Regions from separate parts of the Rhizobium sp. BK529 genome, predicted to be linked through region 1. Evidence: predicted binding sites of a transcription regulator. Region 1 holds the regulator's gene; each other region holds the start of a gene.
The links. Region 1 encodes PhoB, which activates phosphate uptake and scavenging genes when phosphate is short. Its sites were predicted from a motif close to TGTCATNNANCTGTCAT; they were not measured.
Positions count from the first base shown of each region.

Region 1 (7,497 bases):
CTTCTTTGCGGTCGTTCCCTTCGCCGACTTCTTCTTCGGCACGGTTTGGGATCCGCGTTTTGCCGGCGCCGGCGGCTCGTCTTTCGGCCAGTTCGGCCTGATCCCCTTGTTGCTCGGCACGCTCTATATCGGCCTGGTCGCCATGCTGGTCGCCGTGCCGGTAGGCCTCTTTGCCGCCATCTACATGGCTGAATATGCTTCTCCGAGGGTGCGCTCCATCTCGAAGCCGCTTCTCGAGGTGCTCGCCGGCATTCCGACGATCGTCTACGGCTTCTTCGCGCTCGTCACCGTCGGACCGTTCCTGCGTGATTTCTCGGCGCAGATCAGCGGTCTGCTGACCGGCAACTATACGAACTTCATCCAGGCACAGAGCGTCATCACCGCTGGTATCGTCATGGGCATCATGCTGATCCCTTACGTTTCCTCGCTGTCGGACGATATCATCACCGCAGTGCCGCGTGCCCTGCGCGACGGTTCGCTCGGTCTCGGCGCCACGCGCTCCGAAACCATCAAGAAGGTGGTTCTCCCGGCGGCCCTTCCGGGCATCGTCGGCGCTTTGCTGATGACGGCTTCCCGCGCCATCGGCGAAACCATGATCGTGGTGCTTGCCGCCGGTGTCGCCGCCCGCATTCAGCTCAATCCCTTCGAGCCGATGACGACGGTGACCGTCAAGATCGTCAACCAGCTGACCGGCGACCTCGAGTTCACGTCGCCGCAGACGCTGGTTGCCTTCGCACTTGGCATCACGCTGTTCTGCATCACGCTTTGCCTCAACATTTATGCGCTCTACATCGTGCGCAAATACCGGGAGCAGTACGAATGACGAATATTGTTTCCCCCGCCGCCGGCGTCACCGTGTCGAAGGCGCCTGCGCGTCGCGATATCGGCATCAAGCGCCGCTACGCTGCCGAGCGCCGGTTCCAGGCCTATGGCATCGCAGCCATCGCATTCGGCCTGATCTTCCTCTTCATTCTGCTTTGGACAGTCATCAGCAACGGCTATACGGCGTTCCAGCAGACGTCGATCACGCTGCCGATCGAGTTCGCCGAGAAGACGATTGACCCTGATAACAAGCGTGCGACCGACCCTTCGGTTCTGGTCGCCGCCAACTATCCGGTTCTGCTGCGTGACGCGATCGTCAAGCAGCTCGGCATCAATGCCTCGAGCCGTCCTGATGTGCGCGACGCAACCGCCATGCTGTCCAAGGGCGCGCCGATCCAGTTGCGCGACATGGTCGTTGCAGACCCGTCGATCATCGGCAAGACCGTCAATGTTACGGTGCTTGCAGATGCCAATATCGACAGCGCCAACAAAGGCCAGATCAATCTTTCGGTCGACGAGAAGAACCGCAAGGTCAACGACAAGCAGGTCGCCTGGATGAACGAACTGAAGGCGAGCGGCGCTCTCCACAAGCAGTTCAACACCGGCCTCTTCGTCAACGGCAATTCCAGCCGTCCGGAAGCCGCAGGTCTCGGCGTCGCCCTCATCGGCTCGCTCTACCTGATGCTGATCGTTCTCGTCCTTGCGCTGCCGATCGGCGTCGCCGCCTCGATCTACCTCGAGGAATTCGCGCCGAAGAACAGGCTCACGGACCTGATTGAGGTCAACATCAACAACCTCGCCGCGGTTCCCTCGATCGTCTACGGTCTGCTCGGCCTGTCGGTCTTCATCAACTTCGCCGGCCTGCCGCGTTCGGCGTCGCTCGTCGGTGGTCTGGTGCTGACGCTGATGACGCTGCCGACGATCATCATCGCGACGCGTGCAGCGCTCCGCGCCGTGCCGCCGTCGATCCGCTCGGCGGCGCTGGGCCTCGGCGCTTCGAAGATGCAGATGGTGTTCCACCATGTGCTGCCGCTCGCCATGCCCGGCATTCTGACCGGCACGATCATCGGCCTTGCCCACGCACTCGGCGAAACCGCGCCGCTGCTCCTGATCGGCATGGTCGCGTTCGTCGCCCAGGCGCCGACCACTCCGCTCGATCCCTCCACCGCACTTCCGGTTCAGGTCTACATGTGGGCCAACGAAGCCGAGCGCGCCTTCGTGGAAAGAACCTCGGGTGCCATCATCGTCCTGCTCCTGTTCCTGATCGTCATGAACATCGGAGCTATCCTCTTGCGTCGTCGCTTTGAGCGCCGCTGGTAAACGGAGTAGAGATCATGAACATGTTGACGGAAGCAGCAGTTGAGAAGGCGCTGGACCAGAAAATGAGCAACGTCCCGTATAAGATGATCGGTCAGGATGTCTCCGTTTATTACGGCGAAAAGCGCGCCCTTTTCGATGTCAATCTGAACATCCGCGAAAACACCGTGACCGCCCTGATCGGCCCGTCCGGCTGCGGCAAGTCTACCTTCCTTCGGTCGCTGAACCGCATGAACGACACGATCGACGGCTGCCGCGTGACCGGCAAGATCACGCTCGACAGCGACGACATCTACGATCCCGACATCGACGTCGTCGAACTCCGCGCCCGTGTCGGCATGGTGTTCCAGAAGCCGAACCCGTTCCCGAAGTCGATCTACGAAAACGTCTCGTATGGCCCGCGCATTCACGGCCTCGCCAAGTCCAAGGCAGACCTCGACCAGATCGTCGAGTCCAGCCTGCAGCGCGCCGGCCTCTGGAATGAAGTCAAGGATCGCGTGCATGAATCCGGCACCGGGCTTTCCGGCGGCCAGCAGCAGCGTCTGTGCATCGCACGCGCCGTCGCCGTCAGCCCGGAAGTCATCCTGATGGACGAGCCCTGCTCGGCGCTCGACCCGATCGCAACCGCCAAGGTCGAAGAGCTGATCCACGAGCTGCGTGAAAACTACACCATCGTCATCGTGACGCATTCCATGCAGCAGGCCGCGCGCGTATCACAGCGTACAGCCATGTTCCACCTCGGCAACCTGGTCGAGGAGAACGACACCGACAAGATGTTCACCAACCCGGACGATCCGCGTACCCAGGACTATATCATGGGCCGGTTCGGCTGAGTTTGGAGATGTGAAGCCTTCCCGATTTTCGAGGACAAAGCCCCATGGCATCGACACATATTTTCTCTGCTTACGATGACGACCTGAAGTTCCTGTCCCGGCGCATTGCCGAGATGGGCGGCCTTGCCGAACAGATGGGTGCCGACGCTGTTCGCGCGCTCGTCAACGGTGACACCGCGCTCGCACAGAAAGTCATCTCGGACGACGTGATCCTCGATCATGCCGAGCGCGAAATCAACGACAAGGCGATTGTCACGATCGCCCGTCGCCAGCCGATGGCCTCCGACCTTCGCGAGATCATGGGTTCGATCCGTATCGCCGCCGACCTCGAGCGCGTCGGCGATCTCGGCAAGAACACGGCCAAGCGTGTCATCGCCGTGCAGAGCACCGGCGTTCCGCGCAAGCTCGCCCGCGGTCTCGAGCATCTTTCCGAACTGGCGCTCGTCCAGCTCAAGGAAGTGCTCGACGTCTACACGACGCGTTCGGCCGACAAGGCAAAGTCGATCCGCGAGCGCGACGATGAAATCGACGCGATGTACACCTCGCTGTTCCGCGAACTCCTGACCTACATGATGGAAGATCCGCGCAACATCACGAGCTGCACGCATCTTCTCTTCTGCGCCAAGAACATCGAGCGCATCGGCGATCATGCGACCAACATCGCCGAGACGATCTACTACATGGCAACCGGTTCCCAGCCGGAGGGCGAGCGTCCGAAGGACGACAGCTCCAACACCGTCGGCGCAGTCACGGAGTAATCCGGACCTGCCCATTGCATGCGCGCCCTCGCCGGGGGCGCGCAGAAAGCATGTCGCGCAAAAGTGTGCAGCGGTTTTGCGATAACGACATGCGAAAAAAGCTTACAGCGCGGCAGCGGATCCGAAGGATCGCGACACGCTTTAGGTGCAGCCAATTCCGAGTTTCTGCATGGTCCCTTGTTTAAATCACCCCCGGTTTAAGGATCATGCATTAGGAGACTGACACGCATGATCCCAAGAGTTGCAGTTGTTGAAGATGAAGAGGCACTCAGCGTGCTTCTCCGCTACAACCTCGAAGCGGAAGGTTTCGAGGTGGATACGATCCTCCGTGGCGACGAGGCGGAAATCCGGCTTCAGGAGCGCACGCCGGACCTGCTCATCCTTGACTGGATGCTGCCGGGCGTTTCCGGCATCGAGCTCTGCCGCCGACTGCGCATGCGACCGGAGACCGAGCGCCTGCCGATCATCATGCTGACGGCACGCGGCGAGGAAAGCGAGCGCGTTCGCGGTCTCTCGACCGGCGCCGACGACTATGTCGTCAAGCCCTTCTCCACGCCGGAGCTTGTCGCCCGCGTCAAGGCGATGCTGCGCCGCGCCCGTCCCGAGGTTCTCTCCACCGTTCTGAAGTGTGGAGATATCGAGCTCGATCGCGAAACCCATCGCGTTCATCGCAAGAGCCGCGAAGTCCGCCTCGGTCCCACCGAATTCCGCCTGCTGGAATTCCTGATGTCATCGCCGGGCCGGGTCTTCTCCCGTTCCCAGCTTCTGGACGGCGTCTGGGGCCATGACATCTATGTGGACGAACGCACCGTCGACGTCCATGTCGGCCGCCTGCGCAAGGCGCTGAACTTCTCCAACATGCAGGACGTCATCCGCACCGTCCGCGGTGCGGGATATTCCATGGAAGCTTAATCCGAGTGATCGGAGGTCCAGACGGGTCGCCCGCTTGACGGGCGGCCTGTTTGTCTATGTGGAACTCCCAACTCCTAATGAAAGCCGACACCCAGCGCCGAAGCGAGCCTCGAAAGAACCTGCTTTTACAGGCGGATGCGCGCAAGAATTCGATCAAGAGCCTTTTGCAGAGCCGCCATGCCGCCGAACGCGCGAAAGTCTTCGAGCACCTGTTCATTCAATCCGCCCTTGGTCGAATGCTCACCGATGAGCTCGTCGAAACTCGCCATAGGTTTTGAACGGGCGGCATGGGCGAGGCCGGAAAACAATTGACGGAGGTAGGCGTCGCCAGACGGTCCCGAAAGCCCCTGGCTCTGCAGCCAGGTCGACGTCGCCTCAAGGATGCCGAAATAGCTGGCCATCAGGCAGCTCGCCACCGCGAGAAGTTCGAACTCAAGTTTGTTTTCAACCTGGATCGCCGTTCCGAGCGCCGAAAAGAGGGCGTGGGAAACTTCGTCGGGCGGGTAGATCGCAGTCGCCCCCTGAAGATCTGCGACGAACGGAAGTGGAATTGCCAGGCTTAGGCGAACCGGTGGATCGATCCACGCCAGCAGTTGATCCATTGGCGTGGCCGCGACAAAGCTGATGACATGGTGGCCCGGCCGAAATCGGAGCGAGCGGACGACCTCCTCGGCAATTTGCGGCCTCACGGCCAAAAATGCGAGATCGGAGCGGTCGAGGACATCCTGATTGCTTAAAGCGATCGACACATTCTCGTTTGCCGCCGCGAGACGGGCGGCGACGCCTGCGTTACGCGGTGACAGCACGATCGGTGTGTCGCGAAACGCTGTCTTGCCCAATCCGGTGACGACGGCCTCTGTAATCGTGCCCGTCCCGACGAATCCCATTGTCATGCGCTTCGGATCGATCTCCATTGGCACCCCTGAGCGACTGTTTGCGCCGTGCTACTCGACGAGAATACCGCATCTGGATCAGAAAATCGCGCTACAGCGCCATGACGACCGTTCCATGCCGGTCGAGGCTGAAACGCATCGGTGATGTTGGCCACATAAGTTCGCATTGTCAGGCATGGTGGAAGGCCGGCAGAGCTCGGCCTTCGAACGACCGTGGCCGGGAGCCGTTTTCCCGCGCTCCTGTGCCGGCTAAAAAAATCACCCCTCCGCGCATCGGCGAGGAGGGGTGACGGTACGTTTGGTCTGTTGGAGGTCGCCGATCAGGCGACCCGGACAGCCTTGCGGCGTTCGCTGACCGGCTGATAGGCGAGGCGCGCATGATAGTTGCAGTAGGGCGATGAATCCGGGGAGTCGCAGCCGCAGAAGTAGAAGTCGTCCTTCAGCGGGTCGCCGACCGGCCACTTGCAGGTGCGCTCTGTCAGCTCCGTCAGTCCGAGGCGACGGGAGATCGGCACGACCACGTTTGCGGCCGGCACGTAGTCCATCTCCTCGACGGTTTCGATCTCGATCTCTTCCTTCAGCATCGTTGCGCCCTGCTGGCGCGTCACGGTGCGGGTGGCGATGCGAGATGTATAGTTCGGAGCGCGCGGTGCCGAGGTATTGCGCTTCGGCGCACGCGCCGTGGTTGCCGTACCGCCGGCCTTGGCGCGGCCGGGAAGACTGAGCCGGTGAACCTTGCCGATAACAGCGTTTCTACTCACCCCGCCAAGCTGCGCAGCGATCTGGCTGGCGCTCAACCCCTCCGACCAAAGCTTCTTGAGCTTCTCGACACGCTCGTCTGTCCAGTTCATGCCCTGTCTCCGCCTTTGCGTTGGTGATGGCAGAATCCCTCACCGTTGCCTCGGAAGCTTCCGAAGCAAGAAACGCCTGATAAATTTAGGTGACTAGTTCCGCCGCATGCAGTCTAGTAATTGAACTTTAACCTAGTGTGAGCCTGACTCTGTGACAAGAGTCGCAGGAATCGGATGAATCCGAATTCGTAGTTTTCCCCAACTTGCTTCCCGAGCGAGTCATTTCTGCAACATTAGCTGTTGATAGACCTGTAAAGCCGATTGCCTGCTTGACGCATGCGCTAAATCCTCAGTTTTGTTGACATTGCAGTGCGAAAAGTAAATAGTGCTCTCGGCCGCCGAAAGGCGGCATTTTTGATTTTTCGGGCCTGGTTTTGTTAGCCGGAGTCCGTTGTCTCATAACCTGTTGCAGGAGTTCGCGCCATGGCTGAAGCCTCGCCGCTTTATGATACCTATTCTCGTGCCCCGTTGCGGTTCGAGCGAGGTGAGGGCGTCTGGCTGATCACCGAAACCGGCGAACGATATCTCGATTTTGGCGCAGGCGTCGCTGTCACGTCAGTCGGTCACGGCAACCCGCATGTCGTGGCTGCTCTCAAGGATCAGGCCGACAAGGTCTGGCACCTGTCGAATGTCTATGAAGTGCCTGGTCAGGAGAAGCTTGCCAAGCGGCTGACGGATGCCACTTTCGCCGACAAGGTGTTCTTCACCAATTCCGGTGCCGAGGCTCTGGAATGCGCCATCAAGACGGCGCGCCGCTACCAGTTCTCCAAGGGACATCCCGAACGTTTCCACATTATCACCTTCGAAGGCGCCTTCCACGGCCGCACGCTGGCGACCATCGCCGCCGGCGGCCAGGAGAAATATCTCGAAGGTTTCGGCCCGAAGACCCCCGGCTTCGATCGGGTTCCCTTCGGCGATATCGAGGCCGTGCGCGCCGCGATTTCCGACAAGACGGCCGGCATCCTTATAGAGCCCGTACAGGGCGAGGGCGGTGTCCGCCCGGTGACGCCTGAATTCATGAGGGCGCTCCGCCAGATCTGCGATGAACACGGCCTGCTCCTCATTCTCGACGAGGTTCAGACCGGCGTCGGCCGTACCGGCAAGCTCTTCG
Region 1 covers NZ_JACIAU010000001.1:2,919,017-2,926,513, reverse strand. The annotation lists gene pstC (phosphate ABC transporter permease subunit PstC) at 1-823, shown strand, start outside; gene pstA (phosphate ABC transporter permease PstA) at 820-2,142, shown strand; gene pstB (phosphate ABC transporter ATP-binding protein PstB) at 2,157-2,972, shown strand; gene phoU (phosphate signaling complex protein PhoU) at 3,017-3,730, shown strand; gene phoB (phosphate regulon transcriptional regulator PhoB) at 3,959-4,642, shown strand; gene FHX08_RS14705 (pyrroline-5-carboxylate reductase) at 4,768-5,556, opposite strand; gene FHX08_RS14700 (GcrA family cell cycle regulator) at 5,856-6,386, opposite strand; gene FHX08_RS14695 (aspartate aminotransferase family protein) at 6,810-7,497, shown strand, end outside.

Region 2 (7,497 bases), 240 kb from region 1:
CGCGCTGCTCGCCGTCAGGGGCTTGCTGGCGCAGCAGCAGGTGAACGTGGTCAACACGGCACTGGTCGAGCGCGCCGCGTATCGCGACATGTTCGTTTCCGGCGGCAGCCTCTATACGATGGATCCATCCCGCGTCAGCAATCTCGACAAGGCGCAGGAGAATGCCCGCATGCTGACAGATGACATTCTTCGTCTCGTGCCGCCGAAGGCAGCACGCGCCAGGTCAGCCAAGAAGGTGACTGAAGCCGTCAAGGATGCTGCTTGAGGCGCGCATTCATCGGTTGATGCGAAGTCAGCAACGGCTGCCTCTGGGCAGCCGTTGCTGTTCTAATCGTAACTTTCATGACTAATGTTCCTGTTTTGTTCTTGACGAGAATTGCAACTCTGATAAGCTCCTCCTTGTAAAACAAGGAGGCGGGCGATGTAGTCCGTAGTTCGAATGCCTCACTTTCCACTCGATCCGAATGGCTCAGATCCCCGGAAGAAATCCAGCCCAGCCGGCGAACCTCACCACAGGCTTTTCTTCATGCTTCGCCCGACTACTGAAGCTGCAGACGAAGCGCTGGAGATCGCTCAAACCTACCGAACAATCCATTCCCTGATCAGCCCAATCCGGCCTCGTGAGCTGCTCCACATAACGCTCAATGGCGTTGGCGCCTATCGAAAGCTTCCACAGGATATCGTGTTCGGCGCGGAACAGATCGCTGCGACAGTGTGCGCCCGGCCGTTCGATCTTGTGCTCGATGAAGTCATGAGCTTCCGCCACCAGGGCAAATCGCAAGCCTTCGTCATCTGCAGCAGGCAGGAAAACGAGGAGCTGACGGACCTTCGCCGCCAGATCCAGGAAGGCTTGTACCAGGCTGGATTGCCCTACAACCTCGGCGGCCACCTGACGCCGCACATGACGCTGCTCTATGATCGCAAGACCATTCTGCCCGAAAAGCTCAGCCGGCCGGTGCAGTGGAATATCCGGGAGTTCCTGCTGATCCACAGTATCTATGGAAAGAGCGAGCATAATGTACTTGGCCGCTGGCCGCTGCTAGGCTGATCCAAGCTTGCGCCGCGGGTGGGGAGTCGCATAAAACTCCCACCCAATATGCAATGCGGAGCAAGACAGTGGACGTTTCAGAGATCATCATCCCCGGCGATACGCCCGGCATCGAATGGCGGTTACCGGTCATCCGTTTCAAGGGGAGCGATCCTGCTGCCCCCAAAGTCTATATCCAGGCCGCATTGCACGCCAACGAGTTGCCGGGGACGGCGCTGGCGCATTTTTTCTGCGGCAAGTTACGGCAAGCCGAGAGCGAGGGCCGGATCGCCGGTGATATCACGGTCGTGCCGCAGGCAAATCCAATCGGAGCGGCGCAATCGCATTTCGGCGAGCTGCAAGGCAGGTTCGATCTCGGTTCGAGGACCAATTTCAACCGCGACTTTCCGCTGATTGCCGTCGGTGATCGCGCAGAGCTGGTCGACGAACTTGATAAGTGCTCAGCCGCCAATCGTCTGAAGCGGCAGCTGATCCACATGGCATTAGGCGCCGATCTGGTGCTCGACCTGCATTGTGACGATGAATCGTTGCAATATGCCTATATCGACGAAGCCTTCTGGCCGGAAGCGGCAGACCTTGCGACCGCGCTCGACATGGAGGCGGTGCTGCTTTCGGATGGCGAAAGCTCCGCCTTCGAGGAAGCTGTCGGCTTTGCCTGGAAGTACGAGGTACCGGGCGAGCGCAAAGCCAAGCTTCCGGGCAAGCTGTCGGTGACGGTGGAACTGCGCGGCCGGCGCGATGTCTATCCCGACATGGCCGCGAAAGATGCCGAAGGCCTGCTGCAGTTCCTGATAGGACGCGGTGTCGTCGGTGGCAGGGCGGCGGGAGATGCGGCCTTCTCCGGGCCGGCCGTACCGCTCGACAATGTTGAAATCATACGCGCGCCGGAGGGCGGCACCGTGCTCTTCCATCGCAATATCGGCGAGCATGTCGCGGAAGGAGACCTTCTGGCGACGATCGTTACCCGACCCGGGTTTGTGGAAGGCGATATCGACATCAGGGCGCCGCAGGACGGGTTGCTGCTGACCCGCATTTCCGACCGGCTCGTGCGCCGGCGCGGCGACCTGATGAAGATTGCGGCCGACCGGCCAAGCAAGGCAGCGCGAAAGGCCGGTACGCTGGAAGACTGAACCGGCGTTCTTTTCTACACGCGAATGTAAGGCTCCGCGCAACTGTCACACAGGCTTCAAGAAAATCCGCCAAGCCGTTGCAGACATGTTGCGAAGGAGCTTTCATGGCGCATTACGATATTGCGATTGTCGGCGCGGGCATTGTCGGGCTGGCGCATGCGCTGGCGGCGGCAAAACGCAGCAAGCGCGTAGTGGTCATCGACCGTGACGCACAGGCAAACGGTGCTTCGGTGCGCAATTTCGGCTTTGTGACTGTGACCGGCCAGCAAGCCGGTGACTGCTGGGACAAGGCACGGCGCGCTTGCGATATCTGGGCCGAGATTGTCGACGATGCCGGCATCGATGTCCTGCAGCGCGGACTGCTACTTGCAGCAAGGCTCGACGAATCCGAAGCTGTGATCGACGCGTTCCTGCGCACCGCGATGGGCGAGAGTTGCGAAAGACTAACAGTCGACGAGGCACGGCGGCTGGTGCCGGCGCTGCGGCCGGAGGCGGCGCGTTTCACGCTTTACAGCCCGCATGAGCTGCGCGTGGAATCCCGCACGGCCATTCCGCTGCTCGCTCGCTATCTCGAAGCCAAATATGGCATCGAGTTCCGCCGCTCGACGGCGGTGAGCGCCGCGGAACCACCGCGGATCGAGACTTCAGCCGGCCTGATCGAAGCAGAGACTGTGGTTGTCTGCCCCGGCGATGATTTCAAGAGCCTATTTGCTGACCGGATTGCTGCCTATAACCTGACACGCTGCAAGCTGCAGATGATGCGTGTCGTGCCGGCTCAGCGGGTCTCGCTCAGCACGGCCGTCATGTCCGATCTCGGGCTCGGGCGTTATCTCGGTTATGCTGAACTACCTGAAGCGACAGCATTGAAGGCGCGGCTCGACCGTGAGTTCAAGCCGGAGCGGGAAAATGGCATCCACCTCATCGTTACGCAATCGGAGGATGGCTCGCTGATCGTCGGCGACAGCCACCATTATTCCGAAACGCCCGACCCATTCGGTCTCGAGCGGGTCGACCGGCTGACCCTTGACGAGATGGACGCCGTGCTCAATCTGCCGGGACGCTTCATTACCGAGCGCTGGATCGGCACGTATGCCTCTGCACCGGACCGCTGGCGCTTCACGGACAAGCCTTCCGACGCATTGCGCATCGTCGTCGTCACGGCTGGCTGCGGTGCTTCGACCGCTTTCGGCATCGGCGAGGAAACCATCGAGGATCTTTTCGGGAGCGCAGCATGACTCAATTCAAGGCAGTGGTCTTCGACTGGGCCGGAACGATGATCGACTTCGGCTCTTTCGCGCCGATGGGCGCTTTTGTTGAAACGTTCGCCAAATTTGGCGTCGAGGTGACGATCGCCGATGCGCGCAAGCCAATGGGGCTTCCGAAGCGCGCGCATATTGCCGCGATGCTCGCCGAGCCGCATATCGCCGCCTGCTGGCAGGCGGCACAGGGTGCGCTTCCCGACGAGGCAGCAATCGATAAAGTGTATGAGCTCTTCGTGCCGCTGAACGAGTCTGTCGTGGCCGATTACTGCACGCTCGTGCCTGGCGCGATCAAGACGATCGAGTATCTGCGTGAGCGGCAGATGAGGATCGGCTCGACCACCGGTTACACGCGCTCGATCATGGAACGGGTATTGCCGCTCGCCGCCGCGCAGGGTTACGCGCCTGACAATCTCATCTGCGCCGACGACCTACCACTCGGCCGGCCTACACCGATCGGCATGTATAAGTGCTTCCTCGACCTGATGGTCTATCCGGCTTCCGCCGTCATCAAGGTTGATGACACCGAGCCCGGCATTGCCGAAGGCGCTGCCGCCGGCTGCGTCACAGTTGGCCTGACGCTCTCCGGCAACGAGGCCGGCCTGACGCCTGATGAGGTGGATGCGCTTTCGCCTGAGGCACGCGCCGAGCTGCACAAGCGGATCGGCGATAAGCTGATTGCAGTCGGGGCCGACTACATAATCGAGACGGTAGCCGATCTGCCGGCGCTCATCGAAGAGCTCGAGGGATAAGAACCAGACGGCGTTTGCAGCGCTCATCCGGCGTGTTATCTCGCTGACCAAACAGGGAGACTCACCGGCATGGCCGTTACCATTTACGGTATCAAGAACTGCGACACGATGAAGAAGGCCCGTAGCTGGCTGGATGGCCACGACGTCGCTTATGATTTTCACGATTACAAGGCGGTCGGCATTGACCGTGCGCATCTGGAACGCTGGATCGACGAGGCCGGGTGGGAAACAGTGCTGAACCGCGCTGGCACCACGTTCCGCAATCTGTCGGATGCGGCGCGCGAAGATCTCGATCGGGAAAAGGCAATCGCCCTGATGCTCGACCAGCCGTCGATGATCAGGCGGCCGGTGCTGGAAACCGGCGGCAAGCTGCTGATCGGCTTCAAGCCCGAAATTTACGCACAGACGTTCAAGGGCTGAGCCATGTCCAAAACCACGCGCGCGACCCAGGTTCTTGCACAGACGGGCGTCATCTTTACGCTTCATACCTATGATTATGATCCGAACGCCGAGCGTGTCGGGCTGCAGGCGGCGGAGGCGCTCGGTGAGGATCCGCATCGCGTGCTCAAGACGCTGATGGCGGAGGTGGATGGAAAGCCGGTCTGCGTTGTCGTGCCGTCTGACCGCGAGGTCAGCATGAAGAAACTCGCCAGTGCCTTTCGCGGCAAATCCGCCAATATGATGAAGCCAGCCGATGCCGAGCGGCTGACGGGCTATCATGTCGGTGGCATCAGCCCATTCGGACAGAAGAAGATCGTGCCGACGGCGATCGAGGAAACCGCACTCGCCGAGCCGCTGGTCTACATCAATGGCGGGCAGCGCGGATTGCAGGTTCGGCTCGATCCGAAAGAGGCGTTGAAGGCACTGAAGGCCACTACTGCGCCACTGATCGCCTGATCAGAGGAAGCGATCCAAAAGGCCGGCAAGCATCTTCGCCTCGCCTTCGGCAAGCTTGCAGCCGACGTGTGTTTCGATCGCTTTGCCATAGACGGTCCACATTCGCTCCCGAAGCTGCCGCCCAGCATCAGTGATCACCACCCAGCGGCCGCGCCCATCCTGTTCAAAGACCTCGCGACCGACCAGACCCTCTTTTTCCAGCCGATCGATCAAGCGGGAAAGATTATACTGTGCCAACAGCGTCCGCTCCTCGATCTCATAGGGGCGCAGCCTGCCGGATTGCGAGCGCGCCAGTTCCCAAAGCACGTCATACCATGCAAGCGGCGGCATGCCGGCCGCCTTCAGATCGGCTTCGATCAGGCCAAGCAGCCGCTCGCGGGCGCGCATGAGGCGCGTCCAGGCAGAGACAACGGCGTCGTTCGGCTTCGGAATATTCTCAGGCATAAATGTAATTACATCTACCTTGAATCCTATCGCAAGCGATATTATATGCATTTGCATACACGCCAACCGACCAATCCCTTGCGAACCACTCGGAGACTTTCATGAGCAGGCTCAACCTCATCAGTCATCATCTCTGCCCCTACGTGCAGCGCGCAGCGATCACACTCCTCGAAAAGGGCGTGCCGTTCGAACGCATCAATATCGATCTTGCCGACAAGCCGGATTGGTTCCGAAAAATTTCGCCCCTCGGCAAGGTGCCCTTGCTCCGGATACAGGAGGACGATGGCCGCGAAGAGGTGTTATTCGAAAGCAGCGTCATCTGCGAATATCTGGAGGAAACGCAGGCGGGTGCTGCCCTACATCCAACCGATGCTTTGAGCCGCGCCCGCCATCGCGGATGGATGGAATTCGGCTCTTCGGTGCTTTCCGATCTCTGGGGCTACGAGACGGCACAGGATGCTGCGCAACTGGAAGTCAAGCACAAGGCACTTGTCGCCAAATTCACAACGATCGAGGGCGCGCTGACGGATGGACCCTATTTCGCCGGGGCCGGCTTCAGCCTCGTCGACGCGGTCTTTGGTCCAATCTTTCGGTACTTCGATCTCTTCGATACCCTCGGTGATAGCCCGATCTTCGACGGGCTCGAGCGGGTCAAACGCTGGCGCAAAGCGTTGTCCGAGCGAGCAAGCGTTCGGGACGCCGTTGGCGAAGACTATGCGCAACGCCTGATGGAATTCCTCGATAAGCATAACTCGATACTGCTTAAACTGCCCGCCGCCGCTTGACTCGCAAAGGCGGCCGGATATGCATTCGGCCGCCCTTCAAATCGAATGCGGACGCTTCAATTTCGCCTTAAAGGGGTCTAAATCTCTACCCGTCGCAGATTATAGAAGGCAGGTTGACCCATGACGTTCATGCCCCAGAGCCACAGCGCCGTTGATCCCGTCAAACTCGAGAAGCTCGCGGAAGTCGCCATCAAGGTGGGCCTGCGGCTTCGGCAGGGGCAGGATCTCGTCATTACCGCTCCTGTCGTGGCACTGCCGCTGGTTCGGCTCATCACCAAACACGCTTACCTCGCCGGCGCCGGACTGGTTTCTACCTTCTACTCCGACGAGGAGACGACACTGGCGCGCTATCAATATGGCAGCGACGAGAGCTTTGACCGGGCTTCCGGCTGGCTATACGATGGGATGGCGAAGGCTTATGAGAACGGTGCCGCCCGTCTGGCCGTCGCCGGCGACAACCCCATGCTGCTGGCGGAGCAGGATCCGAGCAAGGTCGGCCGCGCCAACCGCGCCAACTCCACGGCCTATAAGCCGGCTCTGGAGAAGATCTCCAACTTCGACATCAACTGGAACATCGTCTCCTATCCCAACCCTTCCTGGGCAAAGGTTGTATTTCCCGATGACCCGGAAGCGATCGCCGTTGCCAGGCTCGCCAAGGCGATCTTTGCGGCCTCGCGCGTCGATCTCGACGACCCGATCGCAGCTTGGGCCGAGTACAATGCCAATCTTGCCAAGCGTTCGTCCTGGCTGAACGGCGAGCGTTTCGCCGCGCTGCATTTCACCGGACCGGGCACGGATCTCACTGTCGGCCTGGCAGACGGCCATGAATGGCATGGTGGTGCCTCCACGGCCAAGAACGGCATCACCTGCAATCCGAATATCCCGACCGAGGAGGTCTTCACCACGCCGCATGCGTTGCGCGTCGAGGGCCATGTGTCGAGCACCAAGCCGCTCTCGCATCAGGGCACACTGATCGACAATATCAGGGTTCGTTTCGAGGATGGCCGCATCGTCGAAGCCAAAGCCTCGCGCGGCGAGGAGGTCCTGAATAAGGTGCTGGATACGGATGAAGGTGCACGCCGGCTCGGCGAAGTGGCGCTGGTGCCGCATTCCTCGCCGATCTCGGCAAGCGGCATCCTCTTCTACAACACTCTGTTCGACGAGAACGCCTCGTGCCATATC
Region 2 covers NZ_JACIAU010000001.1:3,154,607-3,162,103, forward strand. The annotation lists gene FHX08_RS15810 (ParA family protein) at 1-265, shown strand, start outside; gene FHX08_RS15815 (2'-5' RNA ligase family protein) at 527-1,048, shown strand; gene FHX08_RS15820 (succinylglutamate desuccinylase/aspartoacylase family protein) at 1,117-2,178, shown strand; gene FHX08_RS15825 (TIGR03364 family FAD-dependent oxidoreductase) at 2,283-3,413, shown strand; gene phnX (phosphonoacetaldehyde hydrolase) at 3,410-4,189, shown strand; gene FHX08_RS15835 (ArsC family reductase) at 4,259-4,609, shown strand; gene ybaK (Cys-tRNA(Pro) deacylase) at 4,613-5,086, shown strand; gene FHX08_RS15845 (MarR family winged helix-turn-helix transcriptional regulator) at 5,087-5,530, opposite strand; gene FHX08_RS15850 (glutathione S-transferase family protein) at 5,632-6,315, shown strand; gene FHX08_RS15855 (aminopeptidase) at 6,436-7,497, shown strand, end outside.
Region 2: a site for PhoB is predicted at 2,222-2,238, ahead of FHX08_RS15825 (TIGR03364 family FAD-dependent oxidoreductase). Genes of this name have one in related genera too.

Region 3 (7,497 bases), 1.6 Mb from region 1:
GCGCCCTGGGCCGAGGCCTCCTGCGTTTCCTGTACGGTCGCCACGATGCGCCGCTGCACGCCCGTGTGCACGAAAGCATAGGTGAAGCCGTGCAGGCATTGCAGCGCAAAGAAACCGATGAAGCTCGTCTCCGTCGGGAAGAAGACCCAGCGGCAGATGCTGACGGCGCAGCCGAAACGGATCAGCGTCCAGGCATTGAAGCGACGATTGAGACGCCGTGACAGGAAGAAGACCGTCACCTCTGAGGCTACACCCGCACTCCAGAGAATACCGACCTCAGTGCCGGAAAAGCCGAGTTGATGCCAGTAGATCGAGGAAAAAGCGTTCAGCAGCGCATGGCTTGCCTGCTGGATCGACACACCGAGCAGCAAGAGAAGCAGATGCGGTTCGCGCAAGCCACTTCCTGTGGTCGCCGGCAGATTGATCGGCTGACCGCGCCGCCGCGTCGGCCCGATGCGTGGGCAGAAGATCGCCATCGTGATGGTCAGCAAGAAGCCGAAGATCATGACGGGCAGCACCATACCACCACCCCAGCGTCCGACCAGTTGGCCACCGATAAGCGTCGAGACAATGAAGGCGATCGAGCCCCAGACGCGCATGGAACCGTAATCGAGCCCCCAGCGCCGCACACCGGAAATCACGATCGATTCGACGACCGGCACATAGGGCGCGAAGGTCGCGCCCTGCAGCGCAAAGACGAACAGCACCGGCCAGAAGTTCGTCGTCCAGTAGAGCGCGATCGCCGTCACTAGCGACAGGATGCCCGACCACAGGAGCACATGCGCCCGCTCCTGCATCCGGTCGGCAAAAACCGCCACGATCGGCGCCACCAGAACGCGCACCACCATCGGCACGGCGAGGATGGTGCCAATCTGATGATCGTTGAACTGGTGAGTCGAAAGCCAGACGGGGAAGAAGGGCAGGACGATACCGTTGACCAGCAGCGGCGCGCTGTAGCAAAGCGCGCTGAGCAGCCGGAAGCGCGGCGGCGCTCCTTCACCCGTTAAGGGATTTTGTGCGGGAATCATGATGGACCTGAAGGAAACTCTGCGTTGCCTAACACATCCAATCAGACACGACTATGGCGAGAAATGGCCCGATCGAAACGATTCAAAAAATAAACCAAAACGATTTAAAAAATAAATAGGGCCTGTCGCCTGAGGGCAACGGGCTAAATTCCTGGTGTCCCGGCAGCAAGCCTGCCGGCACGGTACGCGCGCAATATTCAGGCAGCCTGCGGGGCGAGATCGCCCTCTTCAAGCAATTCCAGGGAGGTTGGTGCCGGCACGTTGCTGGTCAGCGCACGCCAGGTGATGAGTTCGAACGTGCCGTCTTCATGTTCGACGATGGCCGTGCAGCTTTCCACCCAGTCACCGGTGTTGATGTAGCGGATGCCTTCCATATCCTCGATCACGGCGTGATGGATATGGCCGCAGATGACACCGTCGGCACCGCTCTTGCGCGCTTCCTCGGCAACCACGCGCTGGAACTCGCCGATGAAGTTGACGGCATGTTTTACCTGCAGCTTGGCCCAGGCTGAGAAAGACCAGTAGGGCATGCCGAGACGGCGCCGCACGGCAGCGAGCACGATATTGATGCGGATCGCCATGTCATAGGCCCAGTCGCCGAGATAGGCGAGCAGACGCGCGTTACGCACGACGACGTCGAATTCGTCGCCATGCAGGATCAGGTACTTCTTGCCGTCTGCGCCATGGTGGACGATGCGGTCGACGACTTCGATGCCGCCGAAATGCGTGCCGGGAAAGGCGCGCAGGAATTCGTCGTGATTGCCGGGAATATAGACGACGCGGGTACCCTTGCGTGCCTTGCGCAGCAGCTTCTGGACCACATCGTTGCAGACCTGCGGCCAGTACCAGCTGCGCTTGAGGCGCCAGCCATCGACGATATCGCCGACGAGGTAGATCGTCTCCGCCTCGTGATATCTGAGAAAATCGAGCAAGAAATCCGCCTTGGCGGCCTTCGAGCCCAGATGCACATCGGAAATGAAGAGGGTGCGGAAGCGCCGGGGTTCCATCATGTCTGTCACAAGCCTTTCCGCTCGTGTCCCATCGTTCTTCGTCTGGCTTTCCAAAATCAGACTCGTGTATCAGGAAGATGACAAAGGGCAGGAAAGCCCTGCAAGACCGCTCGATCCAACAGCCAATGTCAGCTCGCCGTTACCATGTGATCAAAAAGTTCCACTGCGGCCATTTCCGTACTGTCCAGGCCGGTCGATTGATGTATGGAGGAGTCTTCAAAAGACTTCGAAGGACGATTGGAAGCGGCTATGGATCACCAGGATAAATCCCAGGAAAAGGCCAAGACGGAAAAGGATCTGGCCGGCGGAAGCCTCGACGATCAGGCTCTTTTCTTCCACCGCTATCCGCGCCCCGGCAAGCTGGAAATCCAGGCGACCAAGCCGCTCGGCAACCAGCGCGATCTGGCGCTTGCCTATTCCCCCGGCGTCGCCGCCCCCTGCCTCGCCATCCGCGACAATCCTGAAACTGCGGCCGATTATACATCTCGCGCCAACCTCGTCGCCGTGATCTCCAACGGCACGGCCGTGCTCGGTCTCGGCAATATCGGCCCGCTTGCCTCCAAACCCGTCATGGAAGGCAAGGCTGTTCTCTTTAAGAAATTCGCCAATATCGACGTCTTCGACATCGAAGTGGATGCCACCGACGTCGACCAGATGGTCGCCACCGTCGCTTCGTTGGAGCCGACCTTCGGCGGCATCAATCTCGAAGACATCAAGGCGCCGGAATGCTTCCGCATCGAGAAGCAGCTGCGCGAGAAGATGAAGATCCCGGTCTTCCATGACGACCAGCATGGCACCGCCATCATCGTCGCTGCTGCAATCCTCAACGGTCTCGAACTGGCCGGCAAGAAGATCGACGAGGTCAAGATCGTCGCCTCGGGCGCCGGCGCTGCGGCGCTCGCCTGCCTCAACCTTCTGGTGACGCTCGGCGCCAAGCGCGAAAACATCTGGGTTCACGATCTCGAGGGCCTCGTCTATGAAGGCCGCGTCGAACTGATGGACGAATGGAAGGCCATTTACGCCCAGAAGAGCGTCACGCGCACGCTCGCCGAAAATATCGGCGGAGCCGATGTTTTCCTCGGCCTTTCCGCCGCTGGCGTCTTGAAGCCGGAACTCCTGGCGCAGATGGCTGAAAAGCCGCTCATCATGGCGCTCGCCAACCCGACGCCCGAAATTATGCCGGATCTCGCCCGCGCCGCGCGCCCGGATGCGATGATCTGCACCGGCCGTTCCGATTTTCCGAACCAGGTCAACAACGTCCTCTGCTTCCCCTATATTTTCAGGGGCGCGCTGGACTGTGGTGCCGAGACGATCAACGAGGAAATGAAGATGGCGGCTGTGCGCGCCATCGCAGCGCTCGCCCGCGAGGAGCCGTCCGACGTTGCCGCCCGCGCCTATTCCGGCGAGACACCGGTTTTTGGTCCCGATTATCTCATCCCCTCGCCCTTCGATCCGCGCCTGATCCTGCGCATCGCACCTGCCGTCGCCAGGGCTGCGGCCGAAAGTGGCGTGGCGCGTCGCCCGATTGCCGATTTCGACGCTTATCTCGACCAGCTGAATCGCTTCGTTTTCCGCTCCGGCTTCGTGATGAAGCCAATCTTCACGGCGGCCAAGGTGGCCGAGCGTAAACGCGTGATCTTCTCCGAAGGTGAAGACGAGCGTGTGCTGCGCGCCGCCCAGGTGCTGCTCGAGGAAGGCATTGCCGAGCCGATCATCATCGGCCGTCCGCAGGTCATCGAGACCCGCCTGAAGCGCTACGGCTTGCGCATCCGCCCGCTTTCGGATTTCGATGTCATCAATCCCGAGGACGATCCGCGCTTCCGCGAATATGTCGATCTTTATTTTTCGCTGGTCGGCCGCCGCGGCGTCATCCCGGAAGCCGCCCGCACCATCGTGCGCACCAATACGACGGTCATCGGGGCCTTGGCGCTGAAGCGTGGCGAAGCTGACGCATTGATATGCGGCCTCGAAGGGCGCTATGAAAAGCATCTCCGCGATGTACGCCAGATCATCGGCAAGCGTCCCAATGTACGTGATTTCTCAGCACTCAGCCTGATGATCTCGCAGCGCGGTGCCACCTTCTTCACCGATACCTACGTGACTTTCAACCCGACGGCGGAAGAGATCGCCGAGGCGACAGTTCTGGCAGCGGAGGAAATCAAGCGCTTCGGCATCACCCCGCGTGCGGCCCTCGTCTCGCATTCGAATTTCGGCTCACGCGAATCCGAAAGCGCCACAAAGATGCGCCATGCGCTGCAGTTGGTGCGCGAGACGGCGCCTGATCTCGAAGTCGATGGCGAAATGCACGGCGAGAGCGCGATCTCCGAGGATCTGCGCCGCCGCGTCATGCCGCACACCACGCTGGATGGTGAAGCCAACCTGCTGGTCTTCCCGAACCTCGATGCCGCCAATATTACGCTCGGCGTGGTGAAGTCGATGACAGATGGGCTGCATGTTGGCCCGATCTTGCTCGGCGCGGCACTGCCGGCACATATTCTGGCGCCGTCCGTTACCTCGCGCGGTGTGGTCAATATGGCAGCTCTGGCTGTCGTAGAAGCTTCACAGCCGGCCTAAGCCGCCTGCAGAGCGTTCGCATCCATTGGATCAGGCACGCCGTAGCGATCGGCGTCCCTGATCCGACAGTTCATCGGCGCGTTCGTTGCCGGCGACGCCGGAATGGCCCTTGCACCAGGCAATGCTGATCTGCGGATTTTGTAATAGCTCGATATCGACGGCTTGCCAGAGTTCGGCATCGGCGACCACCCGGTTTCTGGCATTGCCGCCAGGGTTGCTCTTCTTCCAGCCATTGTTCTTCCAGATCGGGCGCCAGTGATTGCTGCCTTCGACAGCGTAGACTGAATCGGACCATATAACTGCTGCCTCGCCCGCTGCCGTGCAGTTGATCCAGATTGCTGCCTTCAGCACCGCGGTTAGTTCCATCGCGTTATTGGCAGAATTCTCAGCGCCGCCGAAACCCGAAGCGATTTCCACGCCATCGCGATACGCGACGAAGGCCCAGCCACCGTGCCAGGAACGCGGCTCGAAACAACCGTCCACGAAAACGTGAAGGCCGTCCCGGGTTTGCGGCATTTCCGATGTCGTTTCAGGAAGTGGGATGTTGTCAGAAAAACTTGTCATGTCAGGCGGTTATCTATTAAGGAGCTCCCGCGTAACTGCGCAAGAGATGGAAGTGGAAGCATCAGACTTGCTGGATAACATCGCGAAAATGCGATAGGAATGACTCCGGGGTTATTAAGGGAAATACGCTAGGATAGTGCTCGGCGAACTGAAGCCGCAATTCGCCAATGGATGCCTTTTCTCATTCCGGAACGACGTCGTGAAGCGCCGAAACCTGTATCTCGTCTTCTTTCTGGCATTCGCGGCTCCTGCAGCCGCTGAGACCAATGCGATCTGCGAGGATCTGCGCGGGCGCCTTGCCGACCTGCCGCAATCGATCGGCAATGGTAATGGGGCTGAGATGCGCCAATATGCAGGTGCGCTTGCCGAACAGAATCTCGAACTGCGCAAGGTACGCAGCGACCTGCGCCGATATGGCTGCACCTCCGGCAGCATGGTTGTGGTCGGTGGCGAGAATGCCGGCTTCTGCAGCGAGCTCGAACAATCCGAAGCCAAGATGGTGGACAATATCCGCTACCTGCAGGACCGCCGCAACGAGCTGCGCGACTCCGGTGCCGATCCGGCCCGCGAAGGCCTTTTGGCCGCCCTTGAGGATAATGGCTGCAACAGCGACAGCTTTAGCGAACCCGTACAGGGTGATGCCTATGCGCCTGCTCCCTCCATCGAGGAACAGGCCATGCGCGGCGATACCTTCATCCCGCTTGGCGGCGGCGAGCGGTACGGCTTGCCGCGCGCAGAAATGCTTTCTCCGGTCAGCACCATTTGCGTGCGCACCTGCGACGGCGGCTTCTTCCCGATCAGCAACAATGCGACCTCGGTCGATTTCGGCCGCGATGCCGCAACCTGCTCAAAGATGTGCCCCGGCGTGGAGACGGAGCTTTATTATCGTGACATTTCGAGCGGCGATGCCGCAAACATGATCTCGGCGGCAACCGGCGCACCCTATAGCGCGATGAAAAACGCCTTCGCCTACAAGACCCGCGCACCCGGCGAAAAATCTGCCTGCTCCTGCAATCTGACGGCCTATTACGACGAGATTCGCAAGAGCCAGTCAGTTTCTGCACCGGTGACCGAGCCGAAGGGCTCGATCACCACGATCCAGACGCAAGCGCCGAAGAGCGCAGGCGCCCCGCCCGCTCCACAGGCACAGGTGCCCGACCGCCCCTACGATCCTGCAACCAGGGTCCGGCAAGTCGGCCCGCAATTCCTTGCTGGCGATCAGGGTAAGATCGACCTCGCCAATCCAGCGGTATCCGGTCCGCAGCCCCAACAGCAGCCATAGTCGACACCAAAACGCGCTTTTCTTCAGGTCGACGAGCGATGATGTTCGCGGAAGGCTGCCGCCAGCGTGCGCAGCGCCGCGCGCGATTTCGCATCCGTCAGCGTCGAATGCAGCACGACTTCCGAAGATGGCAGCGGTGGGAGGCCGAAGCGCTCGCCGACATCCACCGTGCCGACAGGCGCCAGGCGATGGGAGAAGGTCGAGACGGCAAGCCCTGCAGACACGGCGGCGGTCACAGCCGAAGAGCCGCCGCCAAGGAAGACCTCGATCCAGGGGATGCCGGCGGCATCGAGCGCGCGGGTGCAGATATCCCGCACCTTGCAATCGGGCGAAAGCGCCGCAAGCCGCAGCGGTTCGCCTCGGCGGTATTCGAATTGCGGCGTGGCAAACCAGCTGAAATGCTCCGGCGCCAGAACCTCGCCGTCGCGCCGATCCTCTTCCCGGCGAATGATCGCCGCATCCAGATCTCCGCGATCGAAAGCGTCGAGCAGCGCGCATGAATTGTCGAGCCGCACCTCGATCGTCAGCCCCGGATCATGCGCATTGAGGCGTGCAAGCAGCGTCGGCACTTCCGGGCCGGCGACGTGGGCCGCTATGCCCAGCCTGAAACGACGGCGCGACGAGGAAAGGGCTGCGACGGCCCGGTCATGGGCAGCGAGGAATTCCCTTGCAGCGTCGAGAAACACTGCGCCCTGCGCCGAGAGCCGCACCAGCCGCGGCGTGCGCTCGATCAGGCGGTGGCCAAGCCGCTCCTCGAGCCGCTTCAGCTTGACGCTGATTGCGCCTTGCGTGCTGTCGAGCGCGGTGGCGGCTCGGGTGAAGCTCCTGTTATCGGCAATGGCCACAAAGGCCTGAACGGAATCGACATCGAGCATGGTGAAGCCAGTCATCCAGATTTGTTATGACTGAAATACTTAATCATCCAATTCTGTAATGATCAAGTCCCGCCTATGCTGACGCAAACGGGCGGAAGGGCATGTCACCCTTTTCCGCCTCAACGTCGAAAGGCCAAAGCATGCGTCCTGTTTCTCTTCTATCC
Region 3 covers NZ_JACIAU010000001.1:1,344,182-1,351,678, reverse strand. The annotation lists gene FHX08_RS06895 (MFS transporter) at 1-1,028, opposite strand, end outside; gene FHX08_RS06890 (UDP-2,3-diacylglucosamine diphosphatase) at 1,226-2,038, opposite strand; gene FHX08_RS06885 (NADP-dependent malic enzyme) at 2,288-4,612, shown strand; gene FHX08_RS06880 (ribonuclease H) at 4,643-5,176, opposite strand; gene FHX08_RS06875 (DUF2865 domain-containing protein) at 5,376-6,458, shown strand; gene FHX08_RS06870 (LysR substrate-binding domain-containing protein) at 6,482-7,348, opposite strand; gene FHX08_RS06865 (MFS transporter) at 7,474-7,497, shown strand, end outside.
Region 3: a site for PhoB is predicted at 2,105-2,121, ahead of FHX08_RS06890 (UDP-2,3-diacylglucosamine diphosphatase). Genes of this name have one in related genera too.

Region 4 (7,497 bases), 360 kb from region 1:
CCCATAAGCTTCAGCTTGAGAGCGGCATAGGCTTTTGCTCGTTCCGGATGTGACCGCAGATAGTCCCGAAAGGTGATCCGGTCCCTCAGCACGGCATTATCCGCCGAGCAAAGATAGAGCCGCGCACCGTGGGAGCCTTTACCGCTGGTGAAGGTCCAGGTCTGTTGCTTGTATTTGTCGCCGTGGAAGATAAAGGCGCCGAGCGATTGCACGCGTTCGATCGCATCGGCAAGGGGATCTGCATTTGCAAAGGCGGCGTGCAGATCAATCTTCGGCTTGGCGGCCAGTCCGGGGACGGATGTGCTGCCGACGTGGTGAAAGACGGGATGGAGATCGGCGAGCAACGGTTCAAGCTCGCCGACGATTTCACGGAAGCGAGACGGCCATTCGGGGTCATAGTCGACGACGTGAATGGCCATTCCCATTTCCCTTTCGCGTTCAGACGATTTCCGTCAGAAAGCCGTCCAGGATATCGATCATCTTGCGCTTGGCTTCTTCCAGCGAGCCGCTGTTGTCGAGCTCCACAACATCGTAGTCGCCGCGCACCGTCAGCGGGCCGCGCGCCAGGCGCGCCATGATGTCCTCATGCGTCTCGCGGCCGCGGGCCTCAAGACGCCCGGCCAGCACTTCCGGCCGGGCGGTCACATTGATGACCTTCAGCCGCGGGAAGGCGGCCTGGAAGCGGTGCAGCGCCGAGCGCGAGCCGTTGGCGACGACGATGTGGCCCTTGGCGAGCGACACGGAGACCTCAGCCGGGATCCCATATTTCAGGCCATGCGCCTCCCACCAGACGGCGAAGGAGCCGGCCTGCTCCATCGATGCGAATCCGGCATCCGAAACGGCGAGATGATCTTCTCCGCCGGCATCGCCATGGCGGGTGATGACGCGGCGGACGAAATGCACGTCCTCACGGTGGTCGAAATGCCGGGCGGCCAGGTTCATCAGCGTGTCCTTGCCGGCGCCGCTCGGGCCGACGACGACGACCATGATGCCATGTTCGGCGCCAGCGCCTGGATGGGGTTCGTGCGACATCGTCATGCGACCCGGCGCCCTTCTCGCCACACCGAACGCGTCACCGGCACGCCATGCGAACGATGGACGCGGACGAGATCGGCCCGCAATCCGGTTTCGATGCGGCCGCGGTCATTGAGGCTGACGGTACGCGCCGGCGTTGCCGTCACCATCGCGATCGCTTTCGGTAGCGTTATACCTTCAATTTCATCGGCAAGGATGAAGGGCGCATGCAGCAGGCTTAGTGGCACATAGTCGGAAGACAGCACGTCGAGCACGCCGAGCTGCGCCAGGTCGCGGGCGGCGATATTGCCGGAATGCGATTTGCCGCGCACGATGTTCGGCGCGCCCATGAGCACGCTCATGCCGTTTTCATGCGACAGCCTGGCTGCGTCGATGCTGGTCGGGAACTCGGCAAGGCGAACGCCGTTTTCTATCGCTTCGTCGACATGGGCGGATGTAGCATCGTCGTGACTTGCGACAGTGATGCCGCGTTCGGCGCAGACCTTTGAAATCGCCTCCCGGTTCGGCGTCGAATTGCGGTCGGATTCGGCGATGCGACGGGCGCAGAAACGGGCGAACTCCTCGTCGGAAAGGCCGCGCTTCTTCTGATAGTAAAAGATGTACTGATCCATCGTCTGGAACTGACGCTGACCGGGCGCGTGGTCCATCAACGAGACGAGACGCACATAAGGATCGTTCTCGAAATCAGCGAAATGTTGCAGCACGTTGTCGGCAGAAACCTCGCAGCGCAGATGGAGGAGGTGTTCGGCACGCAGGCGGCCTTCCTTTTCGGCCGACTGGATGGCGTCGGCCATTTCGCGCATCTCGCCATGTTCGAAGCCGCCGTCTTCATCGGCGCCCATGCGCAGGCAGTCGAAGACCGTGGTGATGCCCGAGGTAACGATCTGCGCGTCGTGTGCCTGGACTGCTGCCGTCTTGTTCCAGCGGATGCCCGGACGCGGCGAATAGTGGCCTTCCAGATGGTCCGTATGAAGCTCGACGAGACCTGGGATGATGTAATCGCCCTCGAAATCTTCGCCGGCTATGGACTTGCCTTCCGAAATGTCGGCAATCCTGCCGTCGCGAATGAGAATGGAGCCCGAAAGAATATCATCCTCGAGAATGATGCGGGCATTTGAAAGAACGGTTTCTTTGCTCATGTCAGAAAACTTTCAGCTTCTGGCGCCAGCGAGAGGCAGCCATGTGTGGACTTTGAAGGGTGCGCCGCGAGCCTCTTCGCTAAAGACGGCAAGGCCGGAAATACGAAGCGGCCTGCCAGTGAAATCCGCGAAACGCTCTGTCAGAATCGTCTTCATCACCTCGGCGCGCTCGTCCGGCACCGGGCCGGTCAGGGTCATGTGGAAGCGGAAGTCGTCCATGACGTAAGGATAGCCCCAGCGCAGGAGATTGCTGCGCTGGCTTTCGCTCAGCCTTTCCGGTTTGCGCCTGAGAATATCGGCCTCAGAGAGCGCCGCCCGAAAGGGCTCGAAGGACTTTACCACCGTTGCCGCAAAATCCTGAAGCGGCTGATGCAGCGAGCCCGGCACGAGCGCGAAAAAGTGACCGAGCTGCCCCAGCACCAGCTCCGGAATGTCGAAGGCCGGCGTCTTGGCGGCAAAATCCTCGACGACCGTCATCAGGTCCTTTTCGGTTACGGAAGAGGCAAGCTCGAAGGGCGCCTTGATGGTCGCATGGAAGCCGTAACGGCGCGGATCAGCCGTCAGCTCAAACTGTTCGTCAGCCGGCAATGTCTCATGACCGGGCGCAGGATAGGTCTCCCCGGTAAAGGCATTGCGGCCAAGCCAGACGGAGGCGGCACCCGTCAGGGGATCATCCTTAGACGGCGAAAAATAGAGAGCGTAGCGCAAAGCTTTTATCCTGGAGATCGTCCGCACGGGGAGCGTAATGTGCAGTGATTTGGCGGCGAACCGCAAGCAGGCTCCGGCTAAAAGATTTCCATGACAGAATGATGATGACGGCAGTGCCGTCATCATCATTTGCTGGAGTTAGTGACCAGCCTTGGTGCCCATCAGGCGGTGACGCAGCGCGTTCGATGCGGCGTCGAACAGAAAGACGACAATCAGGATCAGGATGACCATGTAGGCGACGTTTTCCCAGTTGGAATTGGTGCGCATGGCTTCCCAGAGCTTGAGGCCGATACCGCCGGCGCCGACGGCACCGATGATCGTCGCGCCCCGCACGTTCGATTCCCACTGATAGAGCGTCTGGCTGACGATGACTGGAACGATCTGTGGTATGATACCGTAACGATGCACCAGCACGGTCGAGGCGCCCGTCGACTTCACGCCTTCGCGCGGTTTGTTGTCGATGTTTTCGAGACCTTCCGAGTAGAGCTTGCCAAGTGTGCCTGTCTCCGTGAGGAAGATGGCGCCGGAACCGGCGAGCGGGCCGGGGCCGAAGGCGCGCGTCAGGAAGAGCGCCCAGATCAGCATGTCGACGGAACGCAGGAAATCGAAGAAGCGCTTCAAAGCCTGATTGAGGAACCTGTTCGGCGTGATGTTGCGCGCCGCCATGAAGGCGAGCGGGAAGGCGGCGATCGAACCGAGCAGCGTGCCAAGGAAGGCCATGACGATCGTCTGGAACAGCTTGGTCCAGACATCGCCATGCTGCCACGCGCTGTTGTTCCAGATATTGTCGAAGGCGAGCGACAGGTTCGATTGGTCGGGATGGATGCGCGGGCCTGACACGATGAGGCTGATGACTTCGCTGACCGGTTTGTCGAAGAAAGGCGACTGTGTGTCGAAGACGAAGTTCGCCCAGCCGATGAAGCGCTTGCGCACCTTCACGCGGTCGACGGAAATGCTGACATCACCGGCAAAGCCGAGATCGGCAAGCACGTTATCGTCATAGACTGTCATCCAGCTCGGCACTGGACCGACGACTTTCGGCGCGCCGCTGGAAACGTCGATCGGCACCGTGATGCCCCGAGCGACGATCGTCGTCTGGCTCTTGCTGACGGTCACCGTGCGGCCGCTGCCGCTGACGAGAACCGTGATGCTGCCATCGGCATTGCTCTTCACCCAGTCTGGATGCGGATCGTCGCCGAGCGGCGAGAAACGTGGATAGCGCGTCTGGATCGTGCCATCGTCCTGGATACGGAATTCCGGCTGTACGTCATAGCTGATCCACTGGCTCATATAGATGCCGAAGCGCTCCCAATGCGCTTCGGCGACGAGTTTCGGCAGATCGAAGAACCAGACGGCATAGATGCCGTAGAGGATCGTGGCAAGGACGATGAGGAGACCGCCGAAACGCTGACGGAAGGATCGGTGAAAATACTCCGGATAGCGCGCTTCGATCTCATGCATGCGGTTTGCGTCGATGACCGTCATGGCAGCCTCAATGTTGCAGGAGGAAGGCATGTTCGCCGACGAGTCGGCGGCGCAGCCAGGCGGAGAACTGGTCGACAGCGACGATCGTCACGAAGAGCAGCAGCACCAGAGCCATGGTCTTTGCGCCGAAGCCGCGGGAAATGGAGAGCTTGAGCTCTTCACCGATACCGCCGCCGCCGACGGCACCGATGATGGTTGAAGCGCGCACGTTGATCTCGAGACGCAGCAGCGCATAGGACGCATAGTTCGGCATGACCTGCGGCAGCGCGGCAAAGCGCACCCGCTCCAGCCAGTTCGCGCCGACGGCCCGCATACCCTCGTCCGGTTTCATGTCGATGTTTTCGGCGACTTCGTAGAAAAGCTTGCCGAGCGCGCCGATCGTATGAAGCGTGATGGCAATGATGGCGGCCACCGGGCCGATCGAAAGGATCGCCGAAAACAGACCGGCGATGACGATCTCCGGGAAGGCGCGCAGGAATTCCATGATGCGCTTAGTGAAAATGCGTAGCGGCCAGTTCTTCGTCAGATTGCAGGCAGCAAAGAAGCTGAGCGGAACGGCGAAGATGAAGGCGATGATGGTCGAGACAAGCGCGATATTGATCGTGATGATCATCAGCTCGAAATATTCAGGGATATAGAAGCTGCCCCAGACATAGACACGACCGTTGGCGAAGTTGAACTCCTCGCCCCCCTTGTCATTCGGGCTCGCAATATCGAAAAGCGCGCGCCAGACGTCGGTCCAGTCTTTCGGGATAAGCCAGCTCAGGAAGTCGAAAAGATGCGGCAGGCGGTCGAAGAAGTGACCGGCATTGCTTTCGTCGGCAAAGCGCACGGAGCTTACGAAGGCGACGATGAGGATCACCAAGCCAAGGGCGGTATAGAAACGCCGCTTGGCGATCATCTTGTCCCAAGCGGTGGCGATTTCCTTTGTGCTCTGCATCGGCACATGCGGCTGTATATCGGCAATAGTCATGAACGCCTCGCCTACTGCATAGGTCCTTAAATCGGGGTCGATTTAAGGATGAAATTATGCAGCAATTTAAAGTGTTAAAGCGCCCTTTGCGCGTCTGACGCACGGCGCTATAGTCACAAGAAAATGGGCGGCCGTTGCCGGCCGCCCCGTACATGAGTGGCGTAATCAGCCGCCGATAGCAGCCTTACGAACTTCTACAACGGCATTGTAGAAGTCGTGCTTGACCGGGGCGTAGCCCTTGTAATCGCCGCCTTCGACAGCAGCGAAGCACTTGTGGTCCTTCTCCGGCAGGGCTGTGAAGAAGGCGGTGAGCTTCTTCTGCCACTCTTCGCCGAGAGCGTTGCGAACGACGAGCGGGCCGTTCGGGATCAGCGGCGAACGCCATACTTCAACGAGCTTGTTCGGATCGACGGCGCCCTTGTCGACTTCCTTGCGGAAGGTACCGGAGGTGTAGCCATCCTTGAAGTCGCCGATGCCCGAGCTGTCATCAACGGCAACATCGACCTTGCCGTCATAAGCAGCGAGCAGGTTGTTTTCGTGACCGCCGTTGAACTGCGTCGAAGCGAAGAACTTGTCGTTCGGCATACCGGTGTCCTTCGGGATCTGCGTCAGCGGGACGAGATAGCCCGAGGTGGAGTCCGGATCTGCGTAGCCGAGCTTCTTGCCCTTGGCGTCCTTGATGGTCTTGATGCCGGAGGACTTCAGAGCGAGACCGATCGAATAGTAGCCGGTCGAACCGTCCTTCTGCTGCGTCGTCAGGATCGGCGTAACAGCCTTGGGATCCTTCAGGTAAACCGATGCGTAGCCGGAAGCGCCGAGTTCGGCGAAGTCGAGCGTGCCGCCGAGCAGGCCCTGGATGACGCCGTCATAATCGGCGGCCGGGAAGAGCGAAACCTTCTCGAAGCCGAATTCCTGCTTCAGGTGGTCTGCAAGGCAGGCGTAGTTGCGCAGGCGGTCGGTTTCGTTTTCGCCGCCAAGGATGCCGACGCGGAATTCCTTGAGGTCAGCGGCATTGGCAGCGCCAGCTGCGAGCGACAGGATCGCCGTTGCAGCAAAAAGTGCTTTCTTCAACATGGGGTCTCTCCTGAATGGCCGGGGGTCCGGTCGTTTGTTACGAAGAAATGTGCCCTTGACGCGGGCGTTCGATCGCGGCCGTCCCTCTCACAGACCGGCCAGCGCCAGCGGTTGGTCGCCGGCGGATTGGTTTTCCGCTCCACCCGGAGCGATGTTGATTGCGGTCGACGTCATCGTCTCGTCGATGCCGGCGCCGTCCTTGTCCGTGCCGTAGATTTCCTTGACGGCCTCGGTAGTCAGTTCGGAAGGCTTGCCGTCGAAGACGACGCGGCCGCCTGCCATGCCGACGATGCGTTCGCAGTAGTTGCGGGCCGTATCGAGCGTGTGCAGGTTGGTTATGACGGTGATGCCCTCGCGCTCATTGATGTCACGCAGAGCGTCCATGACGATCTTGGCGTTCAGCGGGTCGAGTGAGGCGATCGGTTCGTCGGCAAGAACCATTTTCGGGTTCTGCATCAGCGCGCGGGCGATCGCCACGCGCTGCTGCTGACCGCCCGAAAGCGTGCCGGCCGCCTGCAGCGCGGTCTGCTCGATGCCGAGGCGTTCGAGCGCGGCGATGGCCTGGATACGTTCCTCACGGCCGAAGACGTTGAGCAGGCTCAGCATCGTCGAGCGGTGGTTCAGACGCCCGAGCATGACGTTGGTGAGAACGTCGAGGCGCGGCACGAGGTTGAACTGCTGGAAAATCATCGCGCAGTCGCGCTGCCAGTTGCGCAGCGCCTTGCCGTGAAGGCCGGAAACCTCGACACCCCCGAAGTGGATGGTGCCGGAGGAGGGTTCCTGCAGGCGGTTGATCATGCGCAGCAGGGTGGACTTGCCGGCGCCGGAGCGGCCGATGATGCCGACCATTTGGCCCTGGGGAATGTCCAGCGTTACGGAATCGACAGCGAGCTTCTTTCCGAAACGGCGTGTGACATTCTTCAGCTCGAACATCATGCTCTTCCTTCGTATTTCAGGCTTGTTTAAGGGATCGCATTAGTCCCGCTTCATGAAGCTCGCATGTCAGTTTTGTGTAAGTCCTGTCACAAAACTCCGCGTCGCGGCATTCAGCTCACCCGCCGTAGCGGGAGAGGAAATCTTCGG
Region 4 covers NZ_JACIAU010000001.1:3,280,461-3,287,957, reverse strand. The annotation lists gene FHX08_RS16510 (GrpB family protein) at 1-419, opposite strand, end outside; gene phnN (phosphonate metabolism protein/1,5-bisphosphokinase (PRPP-forming) PhnN) at 439-1,038, opposite strand; gene FHX08_RS16500 (alpha-D-ribose 1-methylphosphonate 5-triphosphate diphosphatase) at 1,035-2,174, opposite strand; gene FHX08_RS16495 (DUF1045 domain-containing protein) at 2,187-2,882, opposite strand; gene phnE (phosphonate ABC transporter, permease protein PhnE) at 3,021-4,367, opposite strand; gene phnE (phosphonate ABC transporter, permease protein PhnE) at 4,375-5,340, opposite strand; gene phnD (phosphonate ABC transporter substrate-binding protein) at 5,506-6,414, opposite strand; gene phnC (phosphonate ABC transporter ATP-binding protein) at 6,502-7,347, opposite strand; gene FHX08_RS16470 (DapH/DapD/GlmU-related protein) at 7,466-7,497, opposite strand, start outside.
Region 4: a site for PhoB is predicted at 2,973-2,989, ahead of FHX08_RS16495 (DUF1045 domain-containing protein). Genes of this name have one in related genera too.